Regions from separate parts of the Mangrovibacter sp. MFB070 genome, predicted to be linked through region 3. Evidence: riboswitches for the same ligand, from Rfam matches in the RefSeq annotation. Region 3 holds a riboswitch; each other region holds the start of a gene.

What was found. A riboswitch is a leader RNA that binds a small molecule or an ion and turns the genes downstream of it on or off. The one in region 3 is predicted to bind thiamine pyrophosphate.
Region 1: it holds a riboswitch for thiamine pyrophosphate, as region 3 does, so the genes downstream of both, thiB (thiamine ABC transporter substrate binding subunit) here and thiM (hydroxyethylthiazole kinase) in region 3, are expected to answer to the same signal.
Region 2: it holds a riboswitch for thiamine pyrophosphate, as region 3 does, so the genes downstream of both, thiC (phosphomethylpyrimidine synthase ThiC) here and thiM (hydroxyethylthiazole kinase) in region 3, are expected to answer to the same signal.

Annotation. Positions count from the first base shown of each region.
Region 1 is NZ_JJMI01000019.1:132,018-139,875, reverse strand. Features, by position in the region: gene DT73_RS07235 (DedA family protein) at 1-509, shown strand, start outside; gene thiQ (thiamine ABC transporter ATP-binding protein ThiQ) at 506-1,207, opposite strand; gene thiP (thiamine/thiamine pyrophosphate ABC transporter permease ThiP) at 1,191-2,801, opposite strand; gene thiB (thiamine ABC transporter substrate binding subunit) at 2,777-3,760, opposite strand; TPP riboswitch at 3,792-3,890, opposite strand; gene sgrR (HTH-type transcriptional regulator SgrR) at 3,935-5,593, opposite strand; gene sgrT (glucose uptake inhibitor SgrT) at 5,681-5,863, shown strand; gene DT73_RS07210 (MFS transporter) at 5,978-7,156, shown strand; gene leuD (3-isopropylmalate dehydratase small subunit) at 7,242-7,847, opposite strand; gene leuC (3-isopropylmalate dehydratase large subunit) at 7,858-7,858, opposite strand, start outside.
Region 2 is NZ_JJMI01000004.1:5,863-13,720, forward strand. Features, by position in the region: gene nfi (deoxyribonuclease V) at 1-277, opposite strand, end outside; gene hemE (uroporphyrinogen decarboxylase) at 277-1,341, opposite strand; gene nudC (NAD(+) diphosphatase) at 1,419-2,192, opposite strand; gene DT73_RS01735 (Rsd/AlgQ family anti-sigma factor) at 2,364-2,864, shown strand; TPP riboswitch at 2,919-3,028, shown strand; gene thiC (phosphomethylpyrimidine synthase ThiC) at 3,122-5,017, shown strand; gene thiE (thiamine phosphate synthase) at 5,017-5,652, shown strand; gene DT73_RS01750 (HesA/MoeB/ThiF family protein) at 5,645-6,400, shown strand; gene thiS (sulfur carrier protein ThiS) at 6,384-6,584, shown strand; gene DT73_RS01760 (thiazole synthase) at 6,586-7,368, shown strand; gene thiH (2-iminoacetate synthase ThiH) at 7,365-7,858, shown strand, end outside.
Region 3 is NZ_JJMI01000050.1:98,247-106,104, reverse strand. Features, by position in the region: gene DT73_RS21495 (PfkB family carbohydrate kinase) at 1-580, shown strand, start outside; gene DT73_RS21490 (GntR family transcriptional regulator) at 554-1,300, opposite strand; gene thiD (bifunctional hydroxymethylpyrimidine kinase/phosphomethylpyrimidine kinase) at 1,466-2,266, opposite strand; gene thiM (hydroxyethylthiazole kinase) at 2,263-3,051, opposite strand; TPP riboswitch at 3,085-3,181, opposite strand; gene DT73_RS21475 (PAAR domain-containing protein) at 3,553-4,950, shown strand; gene DT73_RS21470 (hypothetical protein) at 4,931-5,353, shown strand; gene DT73_RS21460 (DUF4255 domain-containing protein) at 6,139-6,717, shown strand; gene DT73_RS21455 (hypothetical protein) at 6,718-7,524, shown strand.

The DNA of each region.
Region 1 (7,858 bases), on a different contig from region 3:
GGTCATTTCTGAAAAAATATAAAACGCTGGTGGATAAAACAGAGATGGCATTACACCGCCACAGCACTGTGACTATTTTAGTTGGCCGTTTTGTGGGCCCGACACGCCCTCTGGTTCCAATGCTGGCCGGTATGCTGGATTTGTCGGTTGCCCGGTTTGCCAGAGCCAATATTCCCGGCTGCCTGTTCTGGCCGCCGGTTTATTTTCTGCCGGGCATTCTGGCCGGGGCGGCAATCGACATCCCCGCGGGTGAAAATGCCGGGCATTTTCAGTGGTTATTACTGGCTGCAGCGGCTGTAACCTGGCTTGCATTATGGCTGAACTGGCGTTTATGGCGCAGCGAGCGTAAGCCAGCAGGCGAGCTCCCTGAAGGCCGGTTACCCCGCGCGCGGTTAATGTGGCTGGCGCCCCTGGCCGCGGTTTGCTGCCTTGCACTGGTATTTCTGTTGCTTCGCCACCCGTTGATGCCGGTTTATGCCCGCATCTTGCACCAGGTCATTTTCGGCTAGCTTTGGGAAATCCCCAGTAACCCGGCGGCAGGAGACGAACCGTCGCTCAGTGACTGAGTGGAGCCATCCCAGACAATTCGCCCGTCAGCCACTACCAGGCTGCGCGGTGTAATACGTGCGGCATCATCCAGGTTATGTGAAACCATCATCAGCGTGATTTTCTGGCTCTCACAGACTGATTCCACCAGCGCCAGCATTTCCTGGCGCAATGCCGGATCCAGGGCAGAGAAAGGTTCATCCAGCAGCAGAACCGGCTGAGCGCGCAACAGGCAACGGGCCAGGGCGGCGCGCTGGCGTTGCCCGCCAGATAATTGCGCTGGCAGGCGGTCCAGTAAATCACTAATCGCCATTTTGTGGGCAATCTCTTCCAGCGCTGTTTTTTGTGTTGCCGTGAGCTTCATTCCCGGGTGCAGCCCCAGGCCAATATTTTGCCGGATGGTGAGGTGGCTGAATAAATTGTTGTCCTGAAACAGCATAGAGACCGGGCGATGTGCAGGCGGGGTCAGAGTATGGTTTTGCTGGTTAAGGGTGATAGTGCCACTGTCTGGTCTGAGAAAACCGGCAATCAGATTCAGTAACGTACTTTTCCCGGCTCCGCTGGGGCCCAGTACGGCAACGCGCTCACCGGGAGCCAGTGTCACGTTAAAACGCATGGGCAGGTGCTGGTAAAGCCAGGTGACGTCAGTGAGTGTTAGCATGGCGTTTAGCGGTATTCTCTATCAAAGTGAACAGCAAGAAGCAGAGTAACAGCATCAGCATCGCGGTAACCGCACCATCATTACTCCGGTAGGCCCCTATTTGTTGGTAGAGGTAAAACGGCAGGGTGCGGAAATCGTCACTGCCGAACAAAGCGACAACGCCAAAATCCCCCAATGATAATACGCAGGCAAAAGCCAGTGCCTGGGCACAGGGGCGTTTTAGTGCCCGTAGTTCTACCCAACGCAGACGGTTAATGCCACTGATATCCAGGTGCTGGCATAAGCGGCTATAGCGGCTGGCAATATCATAAAACGGGCTTTCCAGTACTTTCATCGCATAGGGGATTGCCATCAACGCATTAGTAAAAATAACAATACCATCAGCCCGTTCAGGCAACCCGGTGGTGCTGTTCAGCAGTAAGAAAAAACCTGTAGCCAGCACGATTCCGGGCATGGCGAGAATCAGTAAGCCGCTCAGCTCTATGGCCTGTGCCGGGCGTTGGCGCTGGCGCAAACGGAGTTCCCGGCTGCTCCACAGCAGCATTGTAGTCAGGCATAAACACACCACACCTGCCGCACAGGCAATGCGAACGGAGGTGATTAGCGCAGACCATAACGCTGGCTGGTGAAAAATAACCATCGGGTTGTTGACCAGCCCGTCGGCAATAACTGCCATAAGCGGTGGCAACAATAGCAGTAATGCCAGAATGATCACCGCGCTATCCAGTACCCGGGCTGCCAGGTTGTCTTGTGGATCCCGCCAGGTTGCATTCTGGCTCTCTCCGGGGGAAAAAGCCTGAGTCAGTTTTTGGCTCAATAAGACAAGACCAAAGCAGCACAACATCTGGATCAGTGCCAGGCAGGCGGCTTTGGCTGGATCGAAGTCAAAACTCAGTGCCTGGTAAACAGCCAGCTCAATAGTTGTCGCCTTCGGGCCGCCACCCAGAGCCAGTACCGTAGCAAAACTGGCGAAACACAGCATAAAGATGAGTGCGGCTGCCGGGAATATCTGGCGTTGCATCCAGGGCCACTCTACCAGGCGGAAAAAGTACCAGCCGCGCATATTCAGTTGTGCGGCAAGTAGCCGCTGTTCTACAGGGATATTTTCCAAAGACTGCAGCAGTAAACGCGTGGCTAAGGGCAGATTAAAAAAAACATGCGCGAGCAAAATACCCTGCAACCCATAAGGCGTGAATGACCACTTCAAACCTGACAGTTCAAAAACAGTGCTTAACCAGCCTTCGCGGCCATACACACTCAGAATCCCAAAGACGGCTACCAGAACGGGCAAAACCAGGGTCATGGCACATAAACGCAGTAAGAGTTGCCGGCCTGGGAAACGACGGCGGTAGAGTGCTCGCGCCAGTAATATTGCAGGGAGAACAGACAACAAGGCAGACAAAGAAGCCTGGAAGAACGAAAACCTTACCACATGCCACAACCATGGGTCGTGAAGCAGTGCGCTGTAGTCTGTTTGTGGAGCATGTAGCCATAAAGCGCTAAAAGCCGCCAGAGCGACAATGCAAATCGCTCCGGCGGCTATCAGCCCGGGCCATAACCAGCCCGGAATTAATGGCTGACGGCTTGCTGCCATTGGCTAATCCATGCTGCCCGGTTTTGTTCTACCTGTTCAGGCGTAAACACCAGGCTGGTGGCGGGCTTAACCAGTTGGTTGAAGGCTTCCGGAACCGCGACATGGCTTACCGGATACATCCAGTTGCCAGTGGGGATCGTTTTTTGGAACGCATCAGAAACCATAAACTGCATAAACTGTTTCGCCAGTTCCGGGTGCGGGCTGTTAGCAAGGCGGGCAGCAACTTCCACCTGCATATAATGCCCTTCGCTGAAATCCGCGGCGGCATAATTATCTTTTTTCTCTTCAATAATGTGATACGCCGGAGATGTGGTGTAACTCAGGACCAGGTCGCTCTCGCCTTTGAGGAATAAACCATAAGCTTCACTCCAGCCCTTTGTTACCGTCACTGTCTTTTTAGCCAGTTTTTGCCAGGCTTCCGGTGCTTTGTCGCCGTAGACCTTTTGCACCCACAGTAACAACCCCAGGCCCGGGGTACTGGTCCGCGGGTCTTCATAAATCACTTTCCACTGCTGTGGGCTTTCAACCAGTTCTTTCAGACTGTGTGGTGGGTTGTGCAGTTTGTTCTTGTCGTAGACGAACGCGAAGTAGCCATAATCGAACGGGATAAATGTATCGTCTGACCAGCCGCCAGGTAGTGCCAACGGTGGCAGGGTAATATCAGCTTCGGTAAACAGCCCGGTGCGACGGGCGGCAGTTATCAGGTTATTATCGAGCCCCAGGACAATATCTGCTTTGCTTTTTTTCCCTTCCATGCGCACGCGGTTGAGCAGTGATACGCCGTCTTCCAGCGCAACATATTTCAGCTCACAACCGCATTGTGCTTCAAAGGCTTTCTTGATAGCCGGGCCAGGGCCCCAGTCAGCAGAAAATGAGTCGTAGGTATAGACGGTGAGAGTAGGTTTGGCGAGGACGGGCGCAGCGGCCAGTACCAGTAAAGCCAGTAATTTTTTTAACACTTTGCACTCCTGAAAAAGGGTGGCAAAGGATTTTGAGAACGGCCTCAAATCCCTTCGCCGGCGTTATCCGGATCAGGTTCGACGGGTATTATCTCAGCGCCTGGTATCCAGGGCACCCCGTTGAGAACGGCTCATTGTAATGATTTGCCTGGCATTATTAAAGAACATGTTGGGTTAGTTTTCTGGCGGAGCAAACCAGGCGGATTTGAAGTCGAACCACCCCAGTGTATTCATCCGCAACCCCCGCATGCTGCGCTGCCCCTGGATAGTGAGCCAGTGGTGAATCAGTGGCAGTACATGTTGCTGTTCGACACACTGGCGTGCCCATTGCGCCGCATTTAGCTCACCTGCGCGCCATTGTTGGTGGGCCTCTTTCATGGCAATACCCAGCCCTTTGCTCAGCAGGGGAATTTCGTACAGATGAGCAAAGACCGAGTAATCCAGCGGCAGTGTGAAATTGGCGCTGTTAAGCCAAATATCGCTGTGCACATCGCCATTAAACCAGGCGTTATAGCTGATTTCCTGTATCACCAGGTGGATGCCGTGTTGTGCCAGACGTTTACTGATAATGTCGCTCAGAGTGCGGTGTTCTATGTGGTCAGCATAAAATGTGAGCGTAAGGCTGGTCAGTCCTTCTGGTTTGCCATACTCCGTACTGGCCGGAGTGTGGTGCCAGCGGGGCAGTAACCCCCAGGCTGGAAACCACAGGCGATGATATTGAGGGTCGCTGTCAGCCAGAATATTTACGGGTGAAAGTACCTGGCTCAGCCATGCCCTTACATGCGGGTTGGCACCATGTTTAGAACGCTGGTCAAACAACAGGTAATAGCAGCCCTCTTCCAGGCGGCTTTCTTCTGCTTTTTCACTCTGGCTGCCATCTTCGAGAAAGACACCGCAGCTCATGTCTTCGCCGATTTCGGGCAATACCCAAATATTGACTTCATCAATCAGCGCGCGGAAGCCAAAGTAGTCATCAAATGCCTGAATACTGAGCTGGCTGGTATTATTGCGTGTAACAGAATAAGGGCCGGTTCCGGTTGGATGGGTGGCGAAATGCGGCAATGACTCCCATTCCCGAGGCAAAATCATGGCGGAAACCCCCGCCATCAACCAGGGCAGCCAGTTATCAGGCTCGTGAAGTATGATATCCAGCGTCCAGTTGGTCGGCGACGATATACTGGCAATATGCTCATACAAAGGTTGCTGGTTAACCCGGTTCAGTGAATACAGTACATCGGCCATTTCGAGTTCACGCCCGTGGTGAAAATGTACTCCGGGACGTAAAAAAAAGCGCCAGTGGCAAGGTGATAATTGCTGCCAGTGGTGAGCAATGTCTGCTTCCAGTTCCCCATTTTCCTCATTTATTCGCGTCAGCCCATTGAATATTTGCCGCACAATGTGAGTTTCGGAACGGCGCAGTGGCGTGCCGGGTAATAAATTCAGCAGTGGGCGGTAATAAAGTACCCGCAGAATATGGCGCCCCTGGCGGAAGCTGCGCCCCAGGTGTGAGAGCAGCATTTTTTTGACTTCATCTTTATCGCCAACGATTTGTACCAGTTGGTCAACCCGGTCCTGCTCCAGTAAGTCTTCCGCCCGCTGTTGCTGAAGAGATAAACCTGTATAGATAAATGTCAGTTGTGAACGTTTGCCGCGCCCGGCCTCTGCTTCCCATGTCAGCCAACCTTTTGCCTGCATGGCATTGAGCAGAGTACGCATATGGCGCCGCGAGCAATTGAGCAGGGTGGACAGATCATGCAGCGTTGTGGATTGAGGCCGGCCGTCACAACATTGCCATAACCGGATGAACTGCTGCTGCAAGCGTGTTGATGCCATAAAAGAGGAACTCCGGGCGAAAACTCATCAATTTATCTTTCCCTATATTACGCCAATACTGTTTCGTGATGAAAGCGAGGTTAACTTATGAAGCGTTCCTTTGCAGAGCAGTTTTATTTGGCTTTTTTTACTGCAACACGGCGTGTTTCTGGTTCATGGCTGGCCTGCCCTGGCCCTCAACAACGTGTGCAGATGCTTGATGAACTCATGCAGTGGCACTGTTCATATCCTTGTGCTTTGCACAGACATCATCGTTCTCATCAAGTGTGACTGAGTATTGGTGCTTTTAACCAACCAGCGGCAATCGTGCTGCTGGTTTTTTTCGTTTAAAATCTACCCGGCGATGGGCGTTTTTTCACAGGACATAATAAAAGGACCTATGAGATGCATTGGCTGATTACGCAGGGAAGGCATTTAAACTCGGTATTACTGGCGTTTATGGCTGTTGCGTTCATGCTGGGCGTGGCGGGCGCACTGCAGGCTCCCACACTGAGTTTGTTCCTGAGCAAAGAAGTGGGGGTGACTTCATTCTGGGTTGGCCTGTTTTACACGGTAAATGCTGTGGCAGGTATTGCTGTCAGCATGATTCTGGCTAAACGTTCAGACCGAAAGGGCGATCGGCGTAAACTGATTATTTTCTGCTGCCTGATGGCCGTCGCCAACAGCCTGGTGTTTGCATTCAATCGCCATTACCTCACTCTGATAACCCTTGGTGTTTTTCTGGCGGCGCTGGCCAACACCACCATGCCACAAATTTTTGCTCTGGCACGTGAATACGCAGATAACTCAGCCAGAGAAGTGGTGATGTTCAGCTCTATTATGCGTGCCCAGCTTTCACTGGCCTGGGTAATTGGCCCTCCGTTGTCCTTTATGCTGGCGCTGAAATTTGGTTTTACCACCATGTTTTTATGTGCCGCAGGTATTTTTGTGGTTGGGGCATTACTGGTGGCATTTTGCCTGCCTTCTGTGCCCCGGGTATTTGGCCCGGAGAACCAGGCCGTAGCGGCTGTCAGTGGCTGGAAAAACCCCAATGTGCGGCGGTTATTCATCGCCTCTATGCTGATGTGGACCTGCAACACGATGTATATCATTGATATGCCGTTATGGATAACCAGCGTCCTTGGGTTGCCCGAAGCGCTGGCGGGTGCATTGATGGGGACGGCGGCGGGTCTTGAAATACCGGCAATGATCCTTGCTGGCATGGTTGTAAAGCGTATGGGTAAACGCCGGATGATGGTGTTTGCTGTTGCTGCCGGGGTTGTGTTTTATGGTGGGTTATTGCTATTCCCTACACGTAATGCATTGATTGTATTACAATTGTTTAACGCGATTTTTATTGGGATTGTGGCTGGTATCGGTATGCTCTGGTTTCAGGACCTGATGCCCGGGAAGGCGGGGTCTGCCACCACTCTGTTCACTAACAGTATTTCTACCGGTGTGATCCTTGCAGGGGTATTACAGGGTTCGCTGGCGCAGCAGTTTGGCCATGGGAGTGTCTACTGGGGTATTCTGGTGTTGAGTATTTTGGCGCTGGGGCTGACCTGCCGGGTAAAAGATGTGTGAGCGGTTGTGTTGCGTTACAGCCAGGCAATGGCACCATCAACTATCAGGTGCCATTGCCTGTATTGGCGTTTATAACCAGTAAGGCTTAACGCATAAACGCAGGCTGGTTAGTTTCGTAAGCCGCGATAGCGTCTTCATGCTGTAATGTCAGGCCTATGCTGTCCAGCCCGTTCAGCATGCAGTGACGGCGGAAACCATCAATGCTGAATGACCAGGTTTTTTCACCCGCCTGAACAGTTTGCGCTTCCAAATCCACAGTGAATTCCATGCCAGGGTTTTCCTGCACCATGGTGAACAGGGTATCGACATCCTGGTCACTCAAGGCAACGGGCAACAGCTGGTTATTAAACGAGTTGCCATAAAAAATATCGGCAAAGCTCGGGGCAATAACAACTTTGAAGCCGTAATCGGTCAGTGCCCAGGGCGCGTGTTCACGGGAAGAGCCGCAACCAAAGTTCTCACGCGCCAGCAGAATAGACGCGCCTTTATAGACGGGTTTATTCAGCACAAAGTCCGGGTTGGGTTCCTGGCCTTTATCATCCAGAAAACGCCAGTCATTAAACAGGTGTGCACCAAAGCCGGTGCGGGTTACCTTCTGCAAAAATTGTTTGGGAATAATTGCGTCGGTATCGACATTTGCCGCGTCTAACGGGACAACAATGCCTGTGTGACAAACAAATTTCTCAGCCATGGTTTTTCCCT
Region 2 (7,858 bases), on a different contig from region 3:
GCTTCTCCCACGCCGCCAGCAACGCCGGGCATTCGCGAAAAGAGAGGTAACCGGGGATATACGGGAATTCCGTTGGAATACGTGCAACCTGGTATTCTACCAGCGTTAAATCAGGCCAGGAGAGCAGAACCAGTGCGGCGCGGGTTACAGTACCCTGTTGTTCGAAGCCCACATCAGCACCACCAATGAGCCGCGGTTCGGCAGGCACGCCGCAGTCTTCGGTTATCACCTGAGAGGCCAGGTGCTGTTGTTGCGCCCTGAGCGCCGCCAGGTCCATTATTTATGCCATTGAGCAGAAAGCCGGTGAACAGCTTCAACAAACGCTCCGGCATGCTCTGGCGGGACATCCTGGTGAATTCCGTGCCCAAGATTGAACACATGGCCTTCTCCGTGACCAAACCCGGCCAGGATAGATGCCACTTCCTCTTCGATACGAGCCGGAGGCGCATACAGCATTGACGGGTCCATATTGCCCTGCAATGCAACTTTATGCCCTACCCGACGCCGGGCATCTGCAATATCTGTTGTCCAGTCGATGCCCAGGGCATCGCACCCGGTTTCGGCCATTGCTTCCAGCCACTGCCCACCACCTTTGGTAAACAGTGTCACAGGCACACGGCGCCCTTCATGTTCACGAATCAGGCCGGCAACAATTTGCTGCATATAATTCAGGGAAAACGCCTGATAATCTCGCCCACTCAGTACACCGCCCCAGGTATCAAAGATCATCACGGACTGCGCACCAGCCCGAATTTGAGCATTGAGGTAAAGCGTAACGCTTTCTGCCAGTTTGCCCAGCAACGTATGTAAGGTCTGGGGCTCGGCAAACAGCATTTTTTTGATAACCGTAAAGGCTTTGCTGCTGCCACCTTCAACCATGTAAGTGGCCAGTGTCCACGGGCTACCAGAGAAACCAATCAGCGGTACCTGCCCGGCCAGTTCACGGCGGATGGTGCGTACTGCATTCATGACATAGCCCAGTTCCATTTCCGGGTCAGGAACCGGTAATTTATCCACATCGGCCTTACTGCGCACTGGCGACGTGAAGCGTGGACCTTCCCCCGCTTCAAAATAGAGCCCCAGCCCCATCGCATCCGGAATGGTCAGAATATCAGAGAATAAAATGGCGGCATCCAGTGCATAACGGCGCAACGGCTGCAGCGTGACCTCGCAGGCAAGTTCAGCATTCTTGCACAGTGCCATAAAATCCCCTGCTTGCGCGCGGGTCGCTTTATATTCCGGTAGATACCGGCCCGCCTGGCGCATCATCCATACAGGGGTAACATCAACCGGCTGGCGTAACAGGGCTCGCAAATAACGATCATTTTTCAGGTCAGTCATGGGGTTCCTTCTGTGCGCTGATTCACCCGCAGTCAGGGTAGATAAAACAATAAAAATAGGGCGCTGAGTGTAGCATGTTATTCATACTCAGCCCGACATAAGGCAACAGTATCTTCTATTAACCGCCGTGCGACAGTCCCCGGTGGCGGGAGTAAAGGAAGCTGATCATAGCGATACCAGTTAGCATCAAGGAGTTCTGAAGGGTCGATTTTGATATCACCACTGTGGTAATCCGCCATGTACGCCATCATCAGCGATTGTGGAAAAGGCCAGGGCTGTGAACTGACATAACGCAAATTTTGTACGCGAATGCTGCTTTCTTCCATCACCTCACGCGCCACAGCCTGCTCCAGCGTTTCCCCCACTTCCACGAAGCCCGCCAGCACGGTGTAAACACCATTCTTGTGCCGGTTATGGCGTGCCAGCAAAATATGGTCATCACGGCGAATCGCTACGATGATGCAGGGCGCTATTTGCGGGTAATAGCGCTCATGGCAGTGGCTGCACAACATCGCCCACTCTGTTTTGCTGGGGTACATTTCTGCACCACAGTAGCCACAGAATTTGTGAGAACGGTAAAATTCAGCCAGCTGAACACCCCGGCCGGCTAACTGAAACAGCCCACTTTCGTTGTCGAGAAGTTGCCTGACCGAAGCCATTCCTGTAGGGAAGTTGTGCTGAACCAGCCAGACCGGAAGGGAATCCCAGGTGCCAATTTGCATAGCCTGCAAACCATCTAACTGGTACTGCTCTGCGCTCCCACAGGGTAACTCACCTGCCGGCAACCACAATTTTTGTTCATGGCTGACAACCCACCAGCCTTCATCGGTTTTTTTTACAAAATGTTTCATATTTCCTTGCACAACCTCTGTGTCACTGGCATGTTGGTTTACATAATAGCTACATTCAGATGGTTCAGATTTTTATCTGATACTCAAAATAATTCGAGTTGCAGGCAAGCACTACTTACCCACCTGCAAATTGAAGCATGACGAGTATATAACTCATGGAGATGCTCAAACATGCTAAACCAACTGGAAAACCTGACAGCCCGTGTTGGTGGTAGTAATGCATTAGTTGACAGTTGGCTGAATACCCGCAGGCAACTATTAATTGCTTATTACCGGTTAGTTGGGCTCAAGCCTAAAAAGAGTGCCCATTCCGCCATTGATGAAAAGGCGCTGGACGACTTTTGCCAGGGCCTGGTGGACTATCTCTCAGCATGCCACTTTAGTCTTTATGAGCGCATCATTCGAGAGGTTGAAGGTACCAGTACCGCAAAATCTGTCGCACAACTCTACCCCCGGTTAGAAGCCAACACGCAGTCTATTATGCATTTCTACGATACCAGCCTGGAAACTGCCATTGACCATGATAACTGGCAGGAATTTCAGCAGGCCTTATCAGGGATAGGTGAAGCGCTTGAAGCGCGTTTTACCCTTGAAGATAAACTACTCACCCTGGTGTGGAAAAATGATTTACAGAATACCGAACCAGACAACGCCGAATCCCGGCCTGCTTGAGTTTTGTTCTGTGAGCGAGTAAGTTAGTTTTTATACATTATCGCGAAAGCGATGTTTTTCTTGTCGGAGTGCCCAGTGTGTAAGCACGGGCTGAGACCGTTAATTCGGGATCCGCGGAACCTGATCAGGTTAAGACCTGCGAAGGGAACAAGAGTACTCTCCCTGCATTACGCTTATTTTCTGGCGTTATTGCGTCTTTGCTACTCCTGTCCGTCGTTCTGACAAGCCACTTCCTGACCAACAAACTGGAATGCGCTATGTCCGTACAAAAAACACCAACCCGCCGTGAGCAACGTGATGCTGCTCAGCAATTTATTAATACTCTGGAAGGCTCTGCTTTTCCGGCATCAAAACGGGTATATCTGGCTGGCAGCCGCCCGGATATTCAGGTACCCATGCGTGAAATACAAATGAGCCCGACCGTGACTGGCGGTACACGGGAAAACCCTGAACTCACGCCAAATGACCCCATCCCGGTTTATGACACTTCAGGCCCTTATGGCGACCCGGACCAATCTATTGATGTACTTCAGGGGCTGCCCAAATGCCGCCAGGCCTGGATTGATGCCCGCGAAGATACCCAGCAACTGCACAACAGTTCATCGTCCTGGACGCTGGCACGCCAGGAAGACGAGGGGCTGGAAGAATTACGTTTCAAGGGTGTTCAGCCGCCGCGCAGAGCCATAAAAGGGCATTGCGTTACACAGTTACACTACGCCCGCAAAGGAATTGTCACCCCGGAGATGGAGTTTATTGCTCTGCGGGAAAATATGGGCCGGGAACGGATCCGCGACAGCGTGTTGCGCCACCAGCACCCAGGCCACAGCTTTGGCGCGCATCTTCCGGAAAATATCACCCCCGAGTTTGTTCGGGATGAAGTGGCTGCCGGGCGCGCAATTATTCCGGCAAACATTAACCACCCCGAATCTGAGCCAATGATTATTGGCCGTAACTTTCTGGTTAAAGTGAATGCCAATATTGGTAACTCGGCAGTCAGTTCTTCTATTGAAGAAGAAGTGGAAAAACTGGTGTGGTCAACACGCTGGGGGGCAGACACAGTAATGGACTTATCAACCGGCCGCTATATCCATGAAACCCGTGAGTGGATCCTGCGTAACAGCCCGGTTCCCATTGGTACCGTTCCAATTTACCAGGCGCTGGAAAAGGTTAATGGCATTGCAGAAGACCTCACCTGGCCACTGTTCCGTGACACCTTACTTGAACAGGCTGAGCAAGGCGTGGACTACTTCACTATCCATGCCGGAGTACTGTTACGTTATGTGCCAATGACAGCAGACCGCCTCACCGGGATTGTTTCTCGTGGCGGTTCGATTATGGCTAAATGGTGCCTCTCCCATCATCAGGAAAACTTCCTGTATCAGCATTTCCGTGAAATTTGTGAAATCTGTGCCGCCTATGATGTTGCGCTCTCTTTGGGTGACGGCCTGCGCCCGGGATCTATTCAGGATGCGAACGACGAGGCGCAATTCTCAGAATTACATACGCTTGGCGAACTGACCAAAATCGCCTGGGAATATGACGTACAGGTGATGATTGAAGGCCCCGGGCATGTGCCGATGCAGATGATTCAGCGCAATATGACAGAAGAGCTGGAACACTGCCATGAAGCACCGTTTTATACCCTTGGCCCACTAACCACGGATATTGCACCGGGTTATGATCACTTCACATCAGGAATTGGCGCAGCCATGATTGGCTGGTTCGGTTGCGCCATGCTGTGTTATGTCACGCCAAAAGAGCACCTTGGCCTCCCCAATAAAGAAGATGTAAAGCAAGGTCTTATCACCTATAAAATTGCCGCTCATGCTGCCGACCTTGCCAAAGGGCATCCGGGGGCGCAGATTCGCGATAACGCGATGTCAAAAGCCCGCTTCGAGTTCCGTTGGGAAGACCAGTTCAACCTGGCCCTCGACCCGTTCACTGCACGGGCTTATCACGATGAAACCCTGCCTCAGGAATCCGGCAAAGTGGCGCACTTCTGTTCGATGTGTGGGCCAAAATTTTGCTCCATGAAAATCACCCAGGATGTACGTGATTACGCTGCAAAACAACGCGCGGAAGGCATGGAAAACATGGCGCAGGATTTCCGCGCTCGCGGCGGAGAAATTTATCTTCGCAAGGAGCAGGCATGATTTACCAACCTGATTTTCCAACCGTGCCTGTCCGGATGGGGTTATACCCCGTCGTAGACAGCATTACCTGGCTGAAGCGCCTGCTGGCTCTGGGAGTGAAAACGCTCCAGATTCGTATCAAAGATAAGCCTGAGAATGAAGTTGAGCAGGATATTATCCAGGCTATTCATCTTGGACAGCGCTATGAAGCCCGGCTGTTTATCAACGATTACTGGCGGCTGGCCATTAAACACCGGGCCTGGGGAGTACATCTGGGCCAGGAAGACCTGGACACCGCGAACCTGGGCGCAATTTGCGATGCGCGGTTACGCCTGGGCGTTTCCACTCATGATGACGCTGAAATCGACCGGGCACTGTCTGTGCGCCCCTCTTACATTGCTCTGGGGCATATTTTCCCCACACAAACCAAGCAAATGCCTTCCGAGCCACAAGGCCTGCAACAACTGGCTTCTCACGTTCACCGCCTGCAAGGTTACCCAACAGTAGCAATAGGAGGAATAAGCCTGGCGCGGGCACCTGAGGTACTGGCTACCGGGGTGGGCAGCATTGCCGTGGTAAGCGCCATTACACAGGCGCAAGACTGGCAGGCTGCAACCAGAGCATTACTTAATTTAGCGGGGAATGGCGATGAATGATCAGGATTTCATGCGTTACAGCCGCCATTTACTGCTGGATGAAGTGGGCCTCGACGGCCAGCAGGCTCTGAGCAAGTCCTGCGTTGCTGTGATTGGGTTAGGCGGGCTCGGTTCACCGGCTGCTCATTATCTGGCTGGCGCTGGGGTGGGCCAGTTAATTCTTGCTGACGGCGATGTCGTTCACATCAGTAACCTGCATCGCCAGACACTGTATACACAGCAAGATATTGGCCGCAATAAAGCACATGTAGCCGTTGAAAAACTGGCTCAGGTCAACCCGTCTGTCACGCTAACGCCCATCGACCAGTACCTTACACCAGAAACACTAACCAGTGTGCTGGCTGATGCCGACCTGGTACTTGATTGCAGTGACAATATGCCAACCCGCCAGGCAATCAATGCAGCCTGTGTGGCACTGAACAAGCCATTTATCACCGCCAGTGCCGTTGGGTTTGGCGGGCAAATGATGGTGCTGTCTCCACCATGGCAACAGGGTTGTTACCGTTGTTTATGGCCTGACGAGCACGAGCCAGAGCGGAACTGCCGTACTGCGGGTGTGCTGGGGCCTGTTGTTGGGTTACTGGGTGTCAGCCAGGCGCTGGAAGCACTGAAGTGGCTGGCTGGAGTCACCAACCAGGCCGGGACTTTATCTCTGTTTGATGCCAAAACCAATCTGTGGCGTGCCATTCGGCTCCAGCCATCGCCTCACTGCCCGGTGTGTGGAGGGCAACATGCAAATTCAGTTTAATGACCATCCGGTAAGTTGTGCTGAAAACACCACGGTGGTGCAGTTATTGTCTACTTTCCACCAACTGAAGCCCGGCACCGCGCTGGCGCTAAACCAGACAATCCTGCCACGCGAACACTGGGATACCCACATTCTACAGCCAGGCGATGACCTGCTGCTGTTTGAAGTCATTGCCGGAGGCTGACATGTTACGTATTGCTGATAAAACGTTTGATTCTCACCTGCTGACAGGCACCGGGAAATTTGCTTCGCCATTATTAATGCAGCAGGCCATTATTGCCAGTGGTACCCAACTGGTCACACTGGCGTTAAAGCGGGTTGATTTCCGCCAGCACCGGGACGATTTACTGCAACCGCTACTGGCTGCCGGCGTGCAACTATTGCCCAACACATCGGGTGCCAAAACGGCAGATGAAGCGGTCTTTGCCGCACAGCTTGCGCGCGAAGCATTAGGTACCAACTGGGTGAAACTGGAAATTCACCCGGACAGCCGTTACCTGATGCCAGACCCCATCGCCACACTCCAGGCCGCCCGCTTACTGGTTAAAGATGGGTTTATTGTTCTGCCTTATTGTGGAGCCGACCCGGTGTTATGCCGCCATTTGGAAGACGCTGGTTGTGCTGCCGTTATGCCTTTGGGTGCGCCGATTGGTTCTAATCGTGGGTTACAAACCCAGGCGATGCTGGAAATCATTATTGAGCAGGCTGGTGTTCCGGTGATTGTTGATGCCGGGATCGGTACGCCCGGGCATGCCACTGCCGCCCTGGAGTTGGGGGCCGATGGCGTATTAGTTAACACCGCTATCGCTACAGCGGGCGACCCGGTCAGAATGGCACAGGCTTTCCGGCTGGCCGTCGAGGCTGGTGTACTGGCAGCCAGTGCCGGGTATGGGGAACAACGGATGACCGCCAGCGCTTCCAGCCCACTGACGGCATTTCTGAATGCCAGTGCGGAGGTGAACGGATGAGCCACTTTAGTGATTACTGGCGCACTCTGGACTGGGATGACATTGCACTTAGCATCAACAGTAAGACCAAAGATGATGTGCAGAGAGCATTATGCCGGGAAAAACGCGGGCCGGAAGATATGATGGCACTGCTGTCTCCCGCCGCCGCAGAATACCTGGAGCCCATGGCAGGAATGGCCCAGCGTTTAACCCGCCAGCGCTTTGGTAATACGGTTAACTTTTATGTTCCGTTATACCTGTCAAACCTATGTGCAAACGATTGTACGTATTGTGGTTTCTCAATGAGCAATCACATTAAGCGTAAGACTCTCGATGGCGAGGAAATCGAACGTGAGTGCGAAGCCATACGCCAGCTTGGGTTTGAAAATCTGTTACTGGTGACTGGCGAGCATCAGCGAAAAGTGGGTATGGACTACTTTCGTCAATACCTGCCTGCTATTCGTGCCCACTTTAGTTCTGTGCAAATGGAAGTGCAGCCAATGAGTGAAGA
Region 3 (7,858 bases):
AAACCAGTGGCAACCAGCGTGGCTGGCTCAACTCGATGTGCCCCCAGGCAGCCTCGTTTATCTTTCCGGATATCAACTGGTATCGCCGTGCGGTGAACTGTTGACGACCTGGCTGGAAGGATTGCCGGATGTAACCGCGTTTATTGATTTCGGCCCGCGTCTTGCCGATATCTCTGATGCGCTGATGGCACGGATTATGGCCTGCCGCCCCGTAGTTTCGCTGAACCGCCAGGAAGCGCAGATTGCCGCCGGGCGCCTGGGTGTGGCGGAGGAACAACTGGGAGAGGCATGGCAGCAACGGTTTGCCTCTGCACTGATTGTTCGCCATGACAAAGAAGGAGCCACCTGGTACGACGGCACTGAATCGGGCTATGTTCCGGCATTTCAGGCAACCGTTGTGGATACTATCGGCGCAGGCGACAGCCATGCAGGCGGAACGCTGGCGGGCCTTGCCGCGGGTTGGACTCTGGCTGATTCAGTAAGGCTTGGCAACGCAGTGGCAGCCTGGGTTGTCAGCCATCGTGGCGGAGACTGCGCCCCAACGCGTGAGGAGTTACTCCTCGCACACAAAGACGTATAGATCGCTGCGGCAGTAGCTGATGCTGTACTCAACCGGCCGGTGTTGCTGGTCAAGCGCCACTTGCTTAATCACCAGCACCGGTATTTTGTCATCCATACTGATATGTTCCTGAAATTCGCTGTCCGGCATGCGGGCGCTGACGCGTGAGCGGGTGCGCTGAGGGAATATATTCTGGCTGCGAAAGTAGTCGTACAACGAGATACCAATCGCATCGGGATCATGGATTAACCCCGCCGGCACCCAGGACTCCTCAATTGACACCGCGTCTTCATCGACATAGCGAATACGCTTAAGCAAAAAAACATCGCTTTGCGGCGCAACCGACAACTGGCTGGCTACCTCTTCCGGGCATTTCACCACCCGTTTATTGACCCACAAAGTATTCGGTTTTTTACCACGCAACACCACCTGCTGAGAAAAACCGCGCGCCTCTTTCAGGGAATATTCAAAGATATTGTTGATTTGCGTGCCGTAACCACGAGCGCGGGTTACCACGCCCTCTTCTTCCAGCGCCTGCATCGCTTTGCGTACCGTGATCCGCGACACCCCGGTCAGCTGGCTCAGGTCTCGCTCACCTGGCAGGATATTGCCATGCTCCAGCAGGCCACTGCGCACCGCGTTTTTTACCGTTTCGGCAAATTTAAGGTACAGCGGCGTGTTGTCGGGCGCGGCAATCCGTTCATTAAGGTGAGCAATTAACCGGGTATGCGCTTGTTCCATCTCTGTTTTTCTCTGGCCGGGGTTTCATGCCAGTATACCCTAAATAATTCGAATTGCAGGAAGGTGGCAAGGAGTAACCCCCAGGTGCCTTGCAATAGTACGCAACGGGGGTGAAAGAGCACAGCCAACGCGCCTGCAACCTGAAATATGGCAGGTATTTACGGCTTACCACCACTCGTGAAAATGGTGAACCGGACCAATCCCGTGCCCCACTTCCAGCGTGTCGGCTTGCGCCAGCGCGGCAGAGAGCCAGCTTTTAGCCTGCTGCACCGTATCTGCCCAGGTGCTATGCCGTGGGCGTAACGCTGCAAGGGCGGCAGAGAGCGTGCAGCCTGTGCCATGGGTGTTTTTGGTCAGCACGCGCGGTGTACTAAAACGCCATTCGCCGTCACGGGTAAAGAGCCAGTCCGGGCTTTCCGCATCATCCAGATGCCCCCCTTTCATTAGCACTGCGCCGCACCCCATTGCCAGTAGCGCCTGCCCCTGTGCTTTCATTTCACCTTCAGTTTGCGCAGATGGCGCATTTAACAGTGCAGCGGCTTCTGGCAAGTTTGGGGTGATAAGCGCCACCTGCGGCAGCAATTTTTTACGCAGCGTCTCGACGGCAGAGGCAGAAAGAAGCGGGTCGCCGCTTTTGGCCAGCATCACCGTATCAAGAACCACGTTGTGGCTCTGATAGCGGCGCAGTTGCTCTGCAACCGCCTCCACGATGTCGGCCTCTGCCAGCATGCCGATTTTAGTGGAGTCAATACGCACATCACTGAGCACTGAATCCAGTTGCGCCGCGACAAAATCCGGCTCAATGCGGTAGACCGACTGCACGCCGCGTGTATTTTGAGCCACCAGTGCGGTTATCACCGAACACCCGTAAGCACCCAGCGCTGAGAACGTCTTCAAATCGGCCTGAATACCCGCGCCACCACTGGGATCTGTTCCGGCAATTGTCAGAGCATTAATTCTTTTCATGCCAGAGCCTCTTCACTGAGGTTCCACAAAGCATCCAGCATGGCCGGAACAAAACTGCCCGGGCCGTGGCTTGCTGCAACTGCACGCTCCCCGGCGCAAGACATAATCCGGCATGCGCCCGCCACATTGACCAGCCTGTCCCCCGGTAATGCGCAACTGGCAGCAACCACGGCAGAAAGCGCACACCCGGTGCCCACAACATATGTCATCAGTACATCGCCCCCGGGGACAGCCAGAGTGCGTTCGCCATCGGTGACATAATCCACCTCGCCTGTCACAGTAACAACAGCCCCGGTGCTACGGGCAAGGCGCATGGCTGCATCTATTGCCTGCTCTGCAGGCTGCAACGAATCCACCCCGCGCCCGCCTGTACCAGTACCTGCCAGCGCCATAATTTCTGAAGCATTGCCCCGTATAGCCGCCGGGTGTAATTCGCATGCCTGATGGGCAAAGGTGGTACGCAACTGCAACGCGCCCACCGCAACCGGGTCCAGCGCCCAGGGTTTACCCGCGTTATTGGCTGCATGAATCGCTGCCATCATGCCTGCCGCACGCGGTGTGGTGAGTGTGCCAACATTAATCAGTAAGGCATCTGCCAGCGCCGCGAATTGTGCAGCTTCCTGCTCGTCCGGCACCATCGCGGGGGACGCACGCAAAGCAAGCAAGGTATTGGCAGTAAAAGTTTGTACCACGTCATTGGTCAGGCAATGGACCAGTGGGCGGTGAGTATGGAAGTGTTGTAAAACATTGGCGGCTTGATTGCCGCACAGCAGGTCAGGTTGCATTACAGGCTCCTGTCCGGCGTGAAGAAGCGATACCGGACAGGTATCTGACTTCCCTACGCTGGCATTATCCAGATCAGGTATTACGGGTATTTCTCAGCCCATCTATGATGGGGCACCCCGAGTCATTTAGCGTAAATATCTATGCTGGTGCCAGATTAGAGGAAGAGGCTTGCTGACGCAAGCCCGCCCTCCTCGGGTATAGCTTCTTCACCTTAAAAATACAGCCGACACCTTTTTGCCCCATCCCGGACAACAAAAAAAGGGCGCTATGCCACTACGCTATGAGATTTGAGGGATGAGCCGATCACAAGTTTGACTTAGGGATGACTCATGCGCTATCCAAAACCTCAATAATAATGTGACAATAGGAGGCTAAAAAAACAACACAAGTACAGGACGTTATGAGTAACCACTTATTCCATAGAAGAACACATGTGGGTGGTAACTTCTCTGGCGGTTGAAGGCGCTAAATCTGCCAACAAACTACATTAAGGATGATTCATGGCAACTGGCTATTTTCTTCGCATCGGCGATAAAACCTCATGCGGCGGCAGCATCCTTTCAGGCTCTGTGCATCATAGCTTGGGCGATCTGCCAACAGCAAGGCATGGTGATAGTGTGTCATGCGGTAAAGATGGTAAAACATACAGCATCGCGGGTGGCATTCCCAATTACAGAATTCGTGGTGTTCCCGCTGCCGGAACATTACACAGCCATTCAACTTGTCCCTGCAATGCGAGGCTCATCACATCCCTACCTGGGGCCGAATATTGGGTAGAGGAAGAAAAAACAGTTAAAGCCGCCCCTGTTGTAGCTCCACTGGTAGCCTCTCCCCCAACTCCTGAACCTGCAAAGGTTGCAGAGCCTGAACAGCATGCACAGGTAGCTAAGAAGAAAGTAGCAACCAGGCGCGAACCTGTAGACGCCGGTTTTTGCGTACTCCCATACGGTGCTGAAACGAGAGCCTATGAGCCGTGGCTATTTGAAAATGAGCCACCAGCAGGAACACGCGAACTTTATCGGTCTTTGAACGGTGTAGATAAGGAGTACAAAGCCGGTTCTATTCTGCTTCTGGTTGATCCTGATAAGCAGGATGACAAACAAATTGCCCACATGAAAGCAGCAAAACAGCGCATTGATACAGCGCTGGAACCGCTGACACATGAGGAGGCTAACTTACTGCACAAGCATTACGCAACCATAGCTAATTTCACCAGCTATGCTGACACGGGAATTGGTCTTGCGGCTGATCCTGTTGGAAAATACTTTGATAATATTGAAAGAATTCTCAAAGAGATCCAGGAAAATTATAAAAATACGTACATGACACGAGGCGCATTAATCGGCGAACAGTTTTATGTAAGACGTAGCCAATTGTTTAAAGAGCTTGAATCCATACTCAAAGTCGGTTTCCTGAATAAGGCTATGAAATTCGGAGAGTATACCAAAATAAAAAATGCACTCGGCCTGTCCAGCAGTTCTATTACCCACAAATGGAATGAAACGGGGATCAGAGACATTGAAGGCTATGCTACCCACATCGAACGGGCAGCTAAATACGTAAAAGCAATGAAGTACACGGGTTATATGGGGATCGGCTTTAGCGCTCTTCACTCTCTTAATGAAATTCATGAGGCGTGTTCTATTGGTCGCGAAGCTGAATGTACTAAGAAAAAATATACTGAAATTGGTAGTTTTGCTTTGGGTACAGGTGGCGGTGTTCTCGCTGGTAGCGGCGCTATACCATTATGCGTCGCAATCGGTGTTGGTACTGCTGGTGTTGGCGGGCTTGTTTGTACCGTTATTGCAGGTGTTGGTTTAGGGTACGCTGGTAGCACGGTGGGGAGTGCTGTTGGGGAATTAGGTGGAGAACAGTTGTATGACGTTTTCGGCAATTAATTTTCTGATGATACATCGAGTTGAAATCGCTGGGATCTTTTTGATTCTCGGAATAATTAATTATGTTTCCTACGTGATTTATGACAAATTAGTCAAGAGAAAATTTATGACTCTCTGCTCACTATTTGTTGAAAAATTTGGTGCAAGACCAGCAGAAGTCTTAATTTATCAGAATGGGGGGGGCTTTTTCTCGTTTATGCGTGATGCATTCTTTATTAAAGCATTATACTTTAAAGAAAACTCATTCCATACGCGAGGAATGGATAATGAACAAATACGATTTATTAAATCACTTCCTAATCAGTACACCGATTGGTTACGTGTAAAAGTGCGACTTTCCATCGTCGGTATTATTTTACTGTTCATGATGCTAACAGTTTTCTATTTACCATCATTCATTTGACGGCGATAAAATAGCCAGGCTTCATGCCTGCCTATTTTATTCACTCCCAATCAATACCATCAATTACATAAAAAACTGAGGATTGCGAAACGTATGCAAATAGCGTTTAGTGATCCCTGCGATTTTCTCGTGTCAGAAAGTTTTCTGTAGATACAGAATGTTTCTCACCCACCCAACTATTGCCGAAGAGCAGACTCTATGACGAATCAAATGCAGTAACTGCAGTTGTCCGTAATCATCACGATAAGAGATACCTGGCTGAGCACTAAACGCAGCAAACACTTTGCCGACCTTAGTCATGTTTGTACCTTCCTCTTCTGAGGAAATCGGTTCTTGCCACTGGCGATCAAGGTCATCCCCCAAGTAAGTGTCAGGATAGCTGTCACCCTCTCTGAAAAAATACCTGACGGCGATGGAGTGACAATGACGCGAATTTCCCTTGAACGAAAAACCAGCATACTGGCTAAACTGATGTCATCAGGAACCAGAAGAACAAACATTTATAACCTCAGATGTACCATAACCTCAGATGCGGGTTTATCTGATAACGGCGAAAACGCCAGGCATGCCCAGCGTTGCTGGTCATACGAATATGTACAGCCAGTATTCAGGCTTTACCAACAAACCAGGGCATGTACACTAATGGTAGGCAGGAGCACTTTCTGCCTAAGGATGATGGAAACAGGTACAAAGTCATTTGATGTAGTAAAATAATCTATAAATCAGTTATAGCTCTATTATCCCCATGCGTATGGTCACTTTCTATTGTTAATTAGGAACATATCATGCTAGACCTCTGCTTAGGATACTTAAAAGAAAGGATGAACCAGTCAATAAAGAATGTTTTTGATTTATCAAATGATTTAGTAATTGTCTCACCACCCACAGACCTGGATGGTTCAAAATCACACGAAATACAAAACAAGGTCCTCATTTTCATTAGCAATATCGAAAAAGACGCATTTTCTAAAAGTTACCGGCCAGACAACAATAGCAACAGAACAACCCTCTCTTCGAGACCACTTTTTATCACGTTGACCGTGACTATCGCCGCGAACTTTAGCACGAGCCATTATTCAGATGGGTTAAAAGTGCTGTCACACTTACTGGCATTCTTCAACCGCAACAGCAATTTCACTCACCAGAACTCCCCCGATTTACCTGAAAGTATTGAACAAATTAACATGGAGCTGGAATCCATACCGGGTGAGCAATTAAACCATATGTGGGGAGTATTCGGCTCACACTACCTGCCATCATGCGTTTACCGGGTGAGAGCACTGGTGCCAGACAGTGAAGCCATTCTTTCCCAGGTGGGCAACATTCATATTTCCGATACAGATATCACCAAAAGGGATAGCTAAATGGCAGACTATCAATCCATCTTGTCCATTAAGGTACAGCATGAGTATTACAATTCATTTAAAGATGAGCTGGCACCTTTTGATATCATTGCAGATGAAAATACAGAAAATTTATTCAGGCAATACAGTATCCTGGCGAAGTCGAAACCAGGAACCATACAACTTGTAGTGGAAACAGAACTATTTAACGATTTAGCTGCTTTAACGGAAGAATTTAATCTGACATTTTATCTCGTAAGTACCGACTCCGTTGTCAGGAGCATTACCGAGATGCCGAATGCATTTGATATTGCTAATATAAATGCTGAATTTACTCAAAGCACCACTATGAAGATCAGCGTTGAGAATTGGATTAACAGCAGCCAATTACATGAAATCACACAGCATGATGGAACAACCATTTATAATAAAAACCTGATGGGGATACTTAGTATTCACATCCCCAAACAATTATTCAACTTAGATAAAAAGTCCATTATCCTGCAATTCAACACCGTTTCCACTTACTGGAAATACTATTTCTGCTCATTAAATACCAAATCCAGCATCAACATATCTGGAACATCTGGCATAGAAAGTGCGTTTACTGAACAAGACAATGAACGGATCCTGAATCAAACGGCACGGGTTTTTATTTCAGACAAAAGCATGCCATTAATGAAATCAGGTGCAGAATCATTTTCATTGTTAAGTGACAAGAAAACGATTATTAAGTCACTCCCTATTCCAGATGCAAATAATATCTCAACATTACTTGTTGACGGTAGCATGCGTTTAACTTCTCATATCTATGTGGTCTGTAACTAACATTTTTTATAACCAAAAATCATATAACACACACCAGAGAAAGCGGGTATTGAGGCAGTTCACACCATTGACACCAAATGGGCTCAACGCAGGAGCAACAACCATTTAACATAAAAATTATTATAACTAATTGTTTTTATTGATAATTCAATTACTAATTTGGTGTTATGGCTACAGAGTTATCTGCAATAGCCACCCCACAGGTAAAGTTCTGGCTGGAGCATGTAAATCTCGCCGCCAGCTAACATCCCCCCAGTAAAACCCGGCCAATATAGCCTGCCAGATAACAAAAGATGAATCTCAAGGAATATTGAAAAATACCAAAATCGTGCTT